Regions from separate parts of the Paenibacillus sophorae genome, predicted to be linked through region 2. Evidence: riboswitches for the same ligand, from Rfam matches in the RefSeq annotation. Region 2 holds a riboswitch; each other region holds the start of a gene.

Region 1 (4,209 bases), 750 kb from region 2:
GTCTCCGTGGATCAGCACAGCCATGGCCTTGTTCGTGTTGAGCACAGGCAGCCCCGGAGCGCTTCGGTCTTCCTGGGCCGCGCGCGCAAAGCCTTCCACGACCGGGTTGACGAATTCCAAGTGGCTCGGGTTGTTGGCAAGCGTCAGACGGGCTCGTACGGTCTCGCCTTCATGGAACGCGCGGTCGGCGCCCAAATGGTATTTTACATCTCCGGTCCAGCCGTAGTTGATGCCCATGGAGCCTTCGGACGGGAACAGCTCCTTGTTTGGAGAGTGGTGGAATTCGGAGAAAATAATATCGTATGGTTTACCCAAGATATGCGCGAGCACATTCAAACGGCCCCGGTGGGCCATCCCCATCAGGATATGCTCCGCGCCGTCGTGCGCGGCCGCGCGGACAATTTCGTCCAGCATGGGAACAAGCGCATCATTGCCTTCCAGACTGAACCGCTTCTGGCCGACGAATGTCTTATGCAGGAACGTCTCGAACTGCTCCACCTGGATGAGCCGGCCCAGCAGCCCTTTGCGTTCCGCCGGAGTCAGCGGAGCGGGCGAGGTGGCCGATTCGGCCTGGCTGTTCAACCAGCGAAGCTCCTGCTCGTCGTGGACATGGCCGAACTCGTAAGCGATCGTCTTGGTATAGGTTTGGCGCATCCGGTGATAAGCGTCCCAGCCTGTCAGCACATCCTGCGGAGCATTCTCCCAGATAAGCGAAGCCGGCAGGGCAAGCAAATCTTCGCGCGTAAGCTCATAAGTCTCGGGGTCCAGCCATTTGGCCATGGAGGTATGGCCCTGTTCCAGCGGGTCAATGTCGGCCGCCAGATGGCCAAAAATGCGGATGCTAGCGATCAACTTGGAGGCTCTAACCGCTTTGCGGAGCCAATCGGTATCTTCGGACAGGGACGGTCCGGGAGTTCTGGCAGCCTCGGATGTCAGCGGAGGAGGACCATAGATGGTGAATAGTTCGCGGTAGTGGGCTTCCACTGAAGAAGGATCTTCGGCGAAATGTTCGTACTTTTCCTGAATGTAGCCCAGATTGGGACCGTAATACTTGCTCCAGACGGATTCGTTGTAGGACTCTTTGGCTGACATGAAACATCCTCCTAACAGTTAAACTCCAAAGGTGGCGGTGAACAAGGAGGGCCCGCTTTTGGAGCTTCGATGGTTACGTTTACATTCTATAATAAAAAGAAACCATTATAAAGTAAGTGCCTCATCCTATTGTGCTACTTTCAACATTTGTAATCAATTCAAGCTTTCGTCCAATTCGTTCGAAAAAAGGCATAATTTTGAGCAGGACCAACATAGAGGGTTCTCTGTTTTCAAAATTAATGGTTAGCAGACTTGAAAAATGGGTATTTGTCATATATAGTTCATTCATACTACTAAGATCATACATATGTTCAAGTTATTTCTACTTCCGGGTGCCGTTTGATCAACTCTATTTTTTTCTCCGCGCATACTTACTTATTTCCAAAATTCGACACACTTTTGGGCAAGCTTCTTGTATAATATTCTTGCAAGACTCGTTGTAATGAGAACAAGATCAGATCCTTGAATAGCAAGGGTCCAGTAAAAGGTAAACTTGCTGAAAGGCAGGGGCACAAAGTCTCGGGTCTAAGGTAATTTTTATATACTACGACGGCCGGACTGCCTGGGGACAAAAATCTTAGGAGGAGATTTTTTGGACAAGTCCAACCAGGGGAACATCGGAGAGCTGCAGACGTCAGAGCTTGATATGGAATGGGTGTATTTGCTTCTGAAAGCAAAGAAGCAAGGGCTCCAAGTGGATGAGATTCGTCGGTTCTTCAATGACAGGACCCTTAAGGCAATGTAGCAAGAGGGGTCTGACAGGGCATTATCAATTGAAATTTGAGAGAGGACATGGCGGCGCGGCGTCATGTCCTCTGTATGTTTGTGGGCTTTGCTGGGTCACTGGTCCTTCTGTTCAAGACGCCATTTCTGGTAATCCAGAAACTCCTTAAACTCGCGTTTACTGACGCCCGAAGCCATAGCCTCCTGAACCAGTTTGAACCATTCGGAATCCAGCGGTTCCTCCTGCGTATCGGAAATCTCCCCATAGAGAAGAACGTGAACGGGAACGTCCAGAGCCTCGGCAATTTTTTCAATGAATTGGATAGAGGGGTTGGATTGAATGTTGCGTTCAACATTGCTTAAGTATGATTTGGCCACATCAGCCTTGCCCGCCAGCTCGGATAAAGATAATCCCTTCTCCAGACGAAGATGCTGAATGTGTTGTCCTATATTATCTGGCACGATGAGTTACGCCCCCCTCCTTGTTTTTGGTACTAGTATAGCAAAGGTCCGCATACAAGGCAAAGCAGGCATTTTCCAGAAATTCTAACGAATCTGAAAGCTATCGGCGGCTGGGCGCTGCCTTCTATCCCTTCGATTTCTGCGGCGGCGCGCCAGCGAATCGTCAGGGTAACGGCACGCCCCGGGAGCTGACGTACAGGTCATACCATTCCTTACGGGTAAGTGCAAGCTTGTCCGCCCCTTCGCAGGCTGAGATGCGCTTCGGATTTACCGTTCCGATGACGGGCTGAATCGTGGCCGGATGCGCCATCAGCCAGGAGAGGACAATCGCTTCCGGGGTTGTCCCTTTCTCATCGGCCAGCGTACGGACAAGGCGCGCGGTGCTGCGGACCGTTTCGGATTCTCCGTCCAGCGGGCGACCGCTGTATTTGCCCTGGGCCAGCGGCCCCCACGCCTGAAGCTGGATATTCTCCAGTCTGCAGTGCTCGACCGTTCCCTCGGGCATACCTTGCTCTCTCCAGGCTTTCTGATTGACGCTTACAACCGAATCGAGCCAGTAGATCTTCTCAAGGCTCATCTCCAGTTGATTGACGATAAACGGCTCTTCGCTGTATGCCTGAAGCAGCTTGATCTGCCCCTCGCTCATATTGGAGACGCCGAAATGCCGCACCTTGCCGGATTGCTTAAGCAGGTGAAGCGCTTCGCCCACCTCTTCAGGGTCCATCAGCGGATCGGGCCGGTGAAGCAGCAGAATATCAAGGTATTCGGCTCCCAGACGAGACAGGATGCCGTCCACGCTGCTCAGGATATGGCTCTTGGAGAAATCGAACACGTTGGAGCTTTCGCCCGGTTCGGCCAGCTTAATGCCGCACTTCGATTGAAGAATGATACGTTCACGCAGCTCCGGCCGTTCTTTAAGGACGGTGCCGAATACTTGCTCGGCTTTGCCGCGGGTGTAAATATCGGCATGGTCGAACATGTTGACGCCGATGGAGAGCGCAGCTTCGACAGCCTCATGTCCTTCATTGATCTGCTCTTTGGTAATCGCCTCGCGGTCCCAGTCTCCACCAAGGCCCATACAGCCCAGGACAAGCCGGCTTGCGGGAATTCCGCGCTTGTTAAGCGGTAACGTTTTCAATTCAATCCCTCCGTCATAGTGATAGATGATTTCAGAGATATTGTACAACTTTGGAAGCCAGTACGATACTTTTAATCGCTTAAGAAGCGGTGCCAGGCGGCATACAAGGGGGCTACTCCTTTAGATCCAAGGGCTTCCCGATATCGCCGAGCTTGTGCGCCCGTACGTCAGCGTACAGGCGCTTCAGCCATTTCAGTTCCGTCAGGCTGTGCTCATATTTGCCGTACATGAGATGAAGCGCGGCGCGGGGAACGGTGGAAACATGCTCTTCATAGACCTGATAAGCGAGATTGACCTGATGCTCGGTCTCCCGGATGCGCTCCTCCAACAGTTTCGCAATCTTGTCCGGATCAACATGCCGCGAGAAGGCGAGCGCGAGGTACATCGGATGATAGAGGGTGTCGTTCTGCTTAAACAGCTGCAGCAGGAGCTGCTCGAACAAGGCCCTTCCCGAACCGGTGATCCGGTATATGGTTTTGTCCGGCCGGTCGCTGCTGCGGATAATCTCAATCTGTGCAATCTGTCCGTTCTTGGCTAATTGGTCGACGGCGTAGTACAGGGAGCCCATTTGCAGCTTCGTAATCTGATCGATCGCGCGGTCTTTCATCACCAGCATCATTTCATAGGGATGCATGTCCCGTTCCAGCAGCAGCCCGAGAATAGCCAGCTTCATTGACATGGCAGCTCTAATCCTTGCTGGTCGCCGGCTGCGGAGCTTTACTGCGGGTGAAGAGGCGGTCCTTCGGCATGAGCAGCACGGCCGCGAGCCCTAGCACCGCCGGAATAAGCGCCCA
Region 2 (4,209 bases):
ATCGAGGCGCTAGTTAAGGAAGGGGCGCATGTGAAGGTATACGATCCGATCGCCGCGGACAATTTCCGGCAGCAGTATAATCACCCGCTGATTCACTGGTGCGCCGTACCGGAGGAAGCGGCGTCCGGCAGCGACGCGCTCTGCCTGCTGACGGACTGGGCCGTGTTCAAGGATATCAATCTGCATCAATTATCCGCGAGCATGCGCAAGCCGATCCTGATCGACGGCCGCAATGTTTACTCCAAGGAGCAGATCGAAGGAACCGGACTGGAATATTATTCGGTGGGACGCCCGCGGATGGGGGGACTCAGCGGCTTTTCTCCGAGTGTGGCGGGGGCGGTATAATCGCCTCCCTGTAAAGAACACGGGAAACGCATGCTGCGCTTCGGTTGCTGCCAGAAGTACTGCCTTAAGACTACGATATTGACACAATGGAGTTCCATTAAACAGCCGGTTGTCCACGGCCATATCATGACCATTTAGAGGGAGGGTATCATTATGAAATTGGTGCTTTTATCTGGCGGTTCGGGAAAACGGCTATGGCCTCTGTCCAATGATTCACGTTCGAAACAGTTCCTGAAGGTGCTGGAAAGCCCGCTCGGCGAACCTGAATCGATGGTCCAACGGGTATGGCGGCAGCTGGGAGAAGCGGGACTCGCGGAATCGTCGTATCTGGCGACAGGACGCGGGCAGGTGGAAATGATTCAGAGTCAGCTGGGCGGGAATGTGAAGATTATCGTCGAGCCTGAACGCCGCGATACCTTCCCGGCGATTGCGCTCACGGCCGTCTATCTGTATTCGGTAGAGGGCGTGCTCCCGGATGAGACGGTGGCGATTCTGCCGGTTGACCCTTATGTGGAAGGCTCCTTCTTCGGCGCGGTTTCACAGCTGGAGCAGGCGCTTGACGCCACCGGCGCGAACCTCGCGCTGATCGGTGTTGTACCGGAGCATCCTTCGGAAAAATATGGCTACATTATCCCTTCGAGCGCTGAAGCTCAGGAGAATGGAGTCATGCCGGTGAGCGGTTTCCTCGAAAAGCCGGATCGCCTGCGCGCCGAAGAGCTCATTGGGCATGGCGCTTTGTGGAACTGCGGGGTATTCGCCTTCCGTCTCGGATACCTGCTTGATATTTTGCAGCAAAAAGGGCTGCCTCTGACCTACGAGGAGCTGCAGAAGCAGTACAAACTGCTCTCTTCGATCAGCTTCGACTATGAGGTGGTTGAACGGGAAGACAAAATCGTTGTTCAGCCGTATGATGGGTTCTGGAAGGATCTGGGCACCTGGAATACGCTAACAGAAGAGATGGCGAGCAATCAAATGGGCAAGGGCGTTCTGACCGAGGATTCCTCGACAAGCTGCCTTGTCAACGAGCTTGATATTCCGATCACGGTAATCGGTGCTCAGGATCTGATTATCGCCGCGAGTCCGGACGGCATTCTCGTCACTCACAAATCGGAAAGTCCGCGCATCAAGGAGGTGCTGAAGGGGACGGAGCAAAGACCGATGTATGAGGAACGGCGATGGGGCCACTACCGGGTGATTGATTACGTCAAATACCGGGAAAGCAATGAAGTGCTGACGAAGCGGATTTTTATCGCAGAGGGAAAAAATATCAGCTACCAGTACCATCTCAAGCGCAGTGAAATCTGGACGTTCATCAGCGGGGAAGCCAGCATCATCCTTAATGAAAAAATGCACAAGGTAAAAGCGGGAGACGTTGTACGCATACCGGAAGGAACGAAGCACAGCATTCTGGCTCTGACCGATGTGGAGTTCATTGAAGTGCAGACCGGATCGGAGCTGGTGGAAGAGGACAACATCCGCATTACGCTGGATTGGAAGGACATTGAGCTGCAGCAGTTCATTTCTTGAAAAAGTTTGAATGGATAGGTAAAACTAGTTATTAACCATTTTTACGATTTTATAAACAGGCCTTTTGACCCATTTATTAAGGATTTATGAAAAATGGGGTTCATGAATAACTGAATAGCGTCGATATGTACGGTAGAAGGCTAAGCCTTCCAATACGACAAAGGCAAACCTATCGCGAGGTAGGGACGCAAAGCCATAGGGCCTCTTCATTCAAGGAGGCAGCCTGGTTACCGAAAGGAAGATGGAATTGAAAGTTCATCGTACGTATCGACTGTTCTTTGCTATGCTATCTCTGTGTCTGCTCCTGACATTTGTCCCGCCCACGGGTGCAGGAAGCCCGGCGATTGCTTCGGCTGCGGAGGCTCCAGGGAGACCCGTCAATCCTGATGCTTCTCCCGAAGCGGTCAAGCTGCTAAGCTACCTGTACTCCATTTCCGGAACCCGCATTATTACCGGCCAGCATGATTATCTGGAAAGTCCGGACGAGTTCAATAACAAGCTTCAAGCAACGAGCGGCAGATATGCGGCCCTCCATGGATACGAGCTTGGGGCGATTAACGGCCAAACGGACGGCGCCGTGACATGGCTGCGGCAAAATGTCGTCAGCAGCGCGATCAAGTGGTATAATGCCGGCGGCATCGTCGCCATGACGTACCACGCGAATCTGCCCGGTACGACTTATGACTGGGCGAACGTACAAAAATCGCTGTCCCAGGCTGATTTTGACAAGTATGTCACGCCTGGAACTACGGAGTACAACAGCCTGATCACAGAGCTTGATAAAGTGGCGGTATCGCTGAAAACCCTGCGCGATGCCGGGGTGCCTGTGCTGTGGCGCCCGTACCATGAAATGAACGGCGATTGGTTCTGGTGGGGCAAGAAGAACAATTTTGCCGCTCTGTGGAATATTATGTATGACCGTTTCGTTAATGTTCATAAACTTAATAATCTGCTCTGGGTATGGAGCCCGAACGCTCCGAACAGTTGGGCCGATCCTTACGTCAAGACCTATCCCGGTGCGGATAAGGTGGACATTCTGGCGGCGGACATTTATAACAAGGATTTCAATCAGTACTATTACGACAGCCTGTTGACTCTGGCAGCCGGCAAGCCGATTGCCATTGGCGAGAACGGCCAAATGCCCGATCCGGCGATGCTGCCCAAATCACAGAGCAAATGGGTCTTTATGATGACTTGGGGCAAAATGCTTTATGAAAACAACAGCACTACAACAATCAAGAGCTTTCTGAACAACGGGTTTACGGTAACACGCGATGAGATAATTACGGGAATGGCTTCGTTTACGATGGCAACGCCGTCGCCTAGCCCAACACCGACGCCTAGCCCAACACCGACGCCTAGCCCGACGCCGACGCCTAGCCCGACGCCGACGCCTAGCCCGACGCCAACGCCGGAACCGAGTCCGACGCCAACACCGTCACCTAGTCCGACGCCAACGCCGGAACCGAGTCCAACACCAACGCCGAGTCCGACGCCGGCACCAACGCCGGAACCGAGTCCGGCACCAACGCCAATGCCGGAACCGAGTCCAACGCCTGCTCCGAGTTATCAGCCGATAGGAGAAGGTTTGGGGGCGAAGGATAGTTCGCAGGCTCGCAACGGGCTGATTGGCGAATATTTTGCCAATATGCAGCTTTCCGGAACGCCTGCGCTGGTACGGGAAGAATCGGCCATCGATTTTAACTGGGGGGCTGGAACACCGGACAGCTCTGTCGGCCCTGACCAATTTTCAGTCCGTTGGAGCGGTAAAATCAAGGCTCTCTACACCGAGAACTATTCCTTCTATACAAGTTCGGACGATGGTATTCGGTTATGGGTCAACGGGCAGGCGGTTATTACCAGTTGGTCGACTCAGTACGGAATAGAGCGGAAGGGAAGAATCGACCTGGAAGCCGGTAAACTGTACGACATTAAAGTAGAATATTACGACAATACGGGGAGCGCCAAAGCTCGTCTGATGTGGGAAAGCCCTAGCCAAATTAAGGAAACTGTTCCCGCGAGCGCGTTTTATCTTTCCGGATCGCTTTGATATATTTTTTACGAATAGTTTCATGTGTGGGCCGCCGATATTTTGAAAGTACAATCTAATTCAGTTCATTAGAGCCTTGACAGCCCTGCTTGCTTTTCAGCAGGGCTTCTAAGCTATCGAGCCCCGCTTCGGATAATGGCCGTCATTTCAGCCATCTGGAGGACGGACATTCGGGGGCGACAATCCGCTTAAGAAAGGAAAATGACATTGAACATATTCCGCAAACATCGGCTGTTCGTTGTGACAGTGCCTTTGATTCTTCTTGTCGCCATACTGCCGTGGGTAAA
Region 3 (4,209 bases), 1.9 Mb from region 2:
GAACCGTAACAGGAATTGCGTTATTCATTTCGATCATTCCGTAATAATTGGTATAACATGGATCACTTACGATAACCTCATCTCCGGGGTTCGTAAGGACCAGAAGGGACAGGTAAAGCCCCTGCATACCCCCAACTGTAATCATGATTTCATCAAGCGGATTGTAACTAACTTTGTCAAAATCTTTAAAATGCGCGCTTACAGCTTCACGCAGAGGAAGAATACCGGAATTTGGCGTGTAATGAGTGTGGCCGTGATCCATGGCTTTTTTTGCAGCTTCAATAATATGCCCCGGAGTATCAAATTCAGGTTCGCCTATTACAAAACTAATCACATTATCCAAACCTTGTGCCATATCATACATTTTTCTGATTTTAGCCGGTTCGATGCTTGCGATCTTTGACGATAATTCTTTCATTATTAATCTCCTTCTGCTGCCGTGTAATCTTATCTGCGTATTGAAACCGCACCTTCCACACCTTTTTGTAGGTGACCGTCTAAATATTCGACCCCAATGGAGTCTAAGCCTTCTTTTAGTTCCGCAACCATTTCATCTTTCTTGTCTGGCAGCATACCGTGTACGGGTATTACATTGGATGTATGGAGACCGAAGAAATACGTATGATCTAAGTCCAGTCCACTTAACATTTCGATTTCCTCTTCAATATTTTGACGCAAGGTATTTTCTATAAAAAGCCCTTTTTTTACTTCTTCATCCAGCGGGCTGCCGGGATCCACGTGTAAAGTGGCAATAAAGATGAGCTTTGGTTTAACTTCATTTAGCAGTTTGCTGTTTGCTGTTGCGTTTTCACGTGTTTTCTCGCTGCCGGCTCCTCCGATGATAATATTTACACTAAAGTCTATGCCAGCATTGGTCAAACGCTTTAACTGCGCTTTCGCTTCATCCACGGTAAACCCTTTATTAAAATGTTCCACGACCTCTGGCATACCGGATTCCAGACCAATGTTGAGGTCATTAATCTTTAAAGCTCTTAATTCTTTAAGCTCATCATCTGTTTTATTTATGATGTTATTAACGGAGGCATACATCGCTATAGTCTCAACTTCAGGCAGAATTTCATTGATTTTAACAGCAATGGATTTCAGCCGGTCCGCACTTAGAGAAAAGGGGTCGGCATTAACTAAGAAAATACGGTTTACTCTAGGATACACTCGTCTCGCTTCCCGTAAATCCTGTTCGATTTGCTCCAGCGTTTCGACATGAAAAGGAACATCGCTATACATGGTGCAGAAGCTGCATTCATTATGGCTGCATCCTACAGTAACTTGTAATAATAATGAGTTTGCTTCAAATGGCGGACGATAAACGGGCCCGGTATATTTCATTTTAATCTCTCCTTTTTGTACGTTATGCTTATTTCTATAAGTTTACAATCATGCAGCTTTCTAAGGTAGTACGCACTTTAAAGTACGTATCGAAAACCAATTAGTAATATTTAGATAATAAACAAAACATTTCATTGGTAAATTTTAAATTGGGACTTATACTCTAAAAAGAAGCAGCAAAAGAACTATAAGAAATCACGAAACAAGTGATTGACCAAAGGCAAACTCGTTCGAAAGACGGGGACGCAAAGCCACGGGTCTACCGTTATAGGAAACTATAACCAGACAGCCGGGTTGCTCAGGCAGCTTGTTTTTTTGTGTGTTCTCACAGCAGAAGAAAGGAAGGGTTCAACGAAAATGAGAAGAATCTTTTGGAGTGTGCTTGTGGTCTGGATGCTCGTTGCATTAACCGAAATGGAGACAAGGGGGATGGTTGCGAGCGCGGCAGCAGGGCTGAACTACACATGGAAAGACGAGGTGACGAAGTTCAAAGTCGGACCGGTTGATTTTCAAGATCTCAAGGATGCTGATATCGCTGGCCGCTACTTAACCTGGACTATAATTCAAGATTACTATGATTCGATTTACGTTTTAAATTTGGATAACGGAAAGACGGAAAGATTGACTACCGATAAGACCCACAAATATAACCCGGTTATAGCGGATACCATTCAAGGCCCAATGGTTCTTTGGATTCAGAGTAATGAACTCCATGGAAGTGATATATGGGGATACAATTTGAAAAGTAAGGAAAAAAAGAAGCTGGTTGACGGCGGGTCATCATCGCTAACGGAGCCCGTTGGAAATGGCAATTATCTGGCATGGGTTGATCATTACAAAGTCCAAGTTCTTAATTTGACAACCGGAGAGTCGGAGGAGATCGAGGAAGGGAGTAATCCTCAGCTGGGTAAGGGCCGGCTTATCTATCTGTACCGATCCGATGAAATTAGGGCCTATAATCTGGAAACAAAAAGTAAAAATAATTTTTACGGAGCCAGCTTTCCGTATGATTATTCGTTCAATGGCAAATACATTTTGCTCAAGACCAAACTCAGGGAAAATCAGGGTTATGTTGAGCTGAACGCAACCACTCCGTCTGAAAAGGGAATCGTCCTGCAAAATGATGCTCCTTTCAAATTGTCAAAAGTATTTACAGGATTGTCCTATGGCCTTTGGGTTGAAAAAGGTGAGGGAAATAAAGCAGAGGTAACAGGTGTGGACCTTTTGCATAAGGAGTCCTTTTCGATACCGCTGGAAGCGACATACAATCATGTACTCGGACTCTCCGGCGATACGCTGATTTATTTAAATAAAGGCGGTTTTATCGTCAAAAGAACCATCATTCCTCCGAGTACCCGTGCAGACCGGAATGCAGAACCGATTCATGTCGTTATGGACGGGTTAGAGGTTCCCCTGCGTACGGCCCCAATTTCGCTTAACAATAGCACCTATGTCGAGTTTCGTTCCCTGTTCGAGCGGATGGGGTTCGGCATAAAGTGGGATAACAAAACGCGCCAGATCACGGGCACCAAGGGAAGCCTGGTAATTAAACTGACTATTGGCAAGAAAGAGATGGTTGTTAATGGAAAAGCTATCAAAACCGATTATGCGCCGGTTACTCGGGGCGGTACAACCTATGTTCCTCTTAGACTTATTGGTGAAGCGGCTGATCGTAAAATAAGCTGGAATGGAGCAAAGCAGACGGTGTACATCAGCCTGAAAGATACCAAGGATACCCTCTATAACGAGGACGGCAGCATGCGGTATCATGGCGGACTGGTAGGCGGTATCCGTGAGGGATATGGAACGCAATACAACGAAAACGGACGTGTTTTCTATGAAGGGGAGTGGAAGAACGATAAAATGCATGGCGAAGGGAAAATGTACTATCTTTTCGCTGACGAACTGTTTTTCGAAGGAACGATGAGAGATGGAATGCAGACCGAGGGCATCGAATATTATCCCGGCGGCGGACTTCGGTACAAGGGTTCTTACAATGGAGCGCTGCACTGGGAGGGGCAAGAGGTTGTTCTGAATCGAAGTACAGGCGAATATCTCGTCGTAGAAATAAGTAAGGGACGGCGGGAAGGAAAGGCAATCTGGTATTACGCCAGCGGTGAGGTTAAAATTGAGGGGGATTTTGCGGACGACCGGTTTATTAACGGCACACTCTATGATCCCGAGGGGAATGTGCTGTACCAAGGCGAATTTGACGATTCGGGTGAACCTTTAAAGAATTAAACAATAATAACAGTCCTGACGAAGTTATTTTCATCGGGACTGCTGCGAAACTTAATATTAATCCCTCTGAGCCAACCCTTCAATCGGGTTGGCTCTTGTGGTCTGTGAACCATTCCTCCTGTCAAAGAAAACGCAATCCGTTCACCATCGCTTGAAGATGATCTTGATCCGCCCAGAGGATGAAGTACGGATAGGTGGTGCCGTTAATCACAACAGGCTGCGGATATACGGCGATGAGTGCGGATTGCCGCCGAAATTCCGGCGCTTGGTCCGGGGAAGGGAAGATAAAGCAGGCTTCCTGATTCTGCACTCGTCCCGGAACGATCCGCGGCGAAGAGCCGTATGGCATTAACCGGTGATAAGCTTCTGCGCGGCACAGTTCTGGAAACGGTAGCTCGCTGGCCAGGGCGGAGATTTGGAAGAAACCGTCCGCGCCCTCGTACCGGGTCTCGCTCACCGCCCGCCAGGCGGCGGGATAAGGGAAGCTGACCCGGTACGCTGCACTGCGGAACTGGGCGTAGTCTTCCGCCGGAATGGCTCCATGGGACCATTGTACGGAGGTGATGGCGCCTGCCCCGGAAATCACGCGGATCGGTGCGGGATGGCGGATATCGATGATCC

The links. Region 2 has a riboswitch for cyclic di-GMP ahead of KP014_RS28680 (glycosyl hydrolase). Riboswitches for the same ligand answer to the same signal wherever they lie in the genome.
Region 1: linked by a shared signal. The riboswitch ahead of KP014_RS28595 (anti-repressor SinI family protein) and the one ahead of KP014_RS28680 (glycosyl hydrolase) in region 2 are both predicted to bind cyclic di-GMP.
Region 3: linked by a shared signal. The riboswitch ahead of KP014_RS27735 (stalk domain-containing protein) and the one ahead of KP014_RS28680 (glycosyl hydrolase) in region 2 are both predicted to bind cyclic di-GMP.

The regions. Positions count from the first base shown of each region.
Region 1 covers NZ_CP076607.1:1,031,648-1,035,856, forward strand. The annotation lists gene KP014_RS04980 (2-oxoglutarate dehydrogenase E1 component) at 1-1,092, opposite strand, end outside; cyclic di-GMP riboswitch class I at 1,569-1,658, shown strand; gene KP014_RS28595 (anti-repressor SinI family protein) at 1,685-1,837, shown strand; gene KP014_RS04990 (helix-turn-helix domain-containing protein) at 1,933-2,277, opposite strand; gene KP014_RS04995 (aldo/keto reductase) at 2,441-3,415, opposite strand; gene KP014_RS05000 (PadR family transcriptional regulator) at 3,528-4,094, opposite strand; gene KP014_RS05005 (MDR family MFS transporter) at 4,102-4,209, opposite strand, start outside.
Region 2 covers NZ_CP076607.1:1,776,659-1,780,867, forward strand. The annotation lists gene KP014_RS08300 (UDP-glucose dehydrogenase family protein) at 1-345, shown strand, start outside; gene KP014_RS08305 (sugar phosphate nucleotidyltransferase) at 499-1,872, shown strand; cyclic di-GMP riboswitch class I at 2,025-2,107, shown strand; gene KP014_RS28680 (glycosyl hydrolase) at 2,120-3,922, shown strand; gene KP014_RS08315 (glycosyl hydrolase) at 4,163-4,209, shown strand, end outside.
Region 3 covers NZ_CP076607.1:5,712,070-5,716,278, reverse strand. The annotation lists gene KP014_RS27745 (pyridoxal phosphate-dependent aminotransferase) at 1-418, opposite strand, end outside; gene KP014_RS27740 (radical SAM protein) at 448-1,347, opposite strand; cyclic di-GMP riboswitch class I at 1,557-1,649, shown strand; gene KP014_RS27735 (stalk domain-containing protein) at 1,705-3,588, shown strand; gene KP014_RS27730 (LysM peptidoglycan-binding domain-containing protein) at 3,710-4,209, opposite strand, start outside.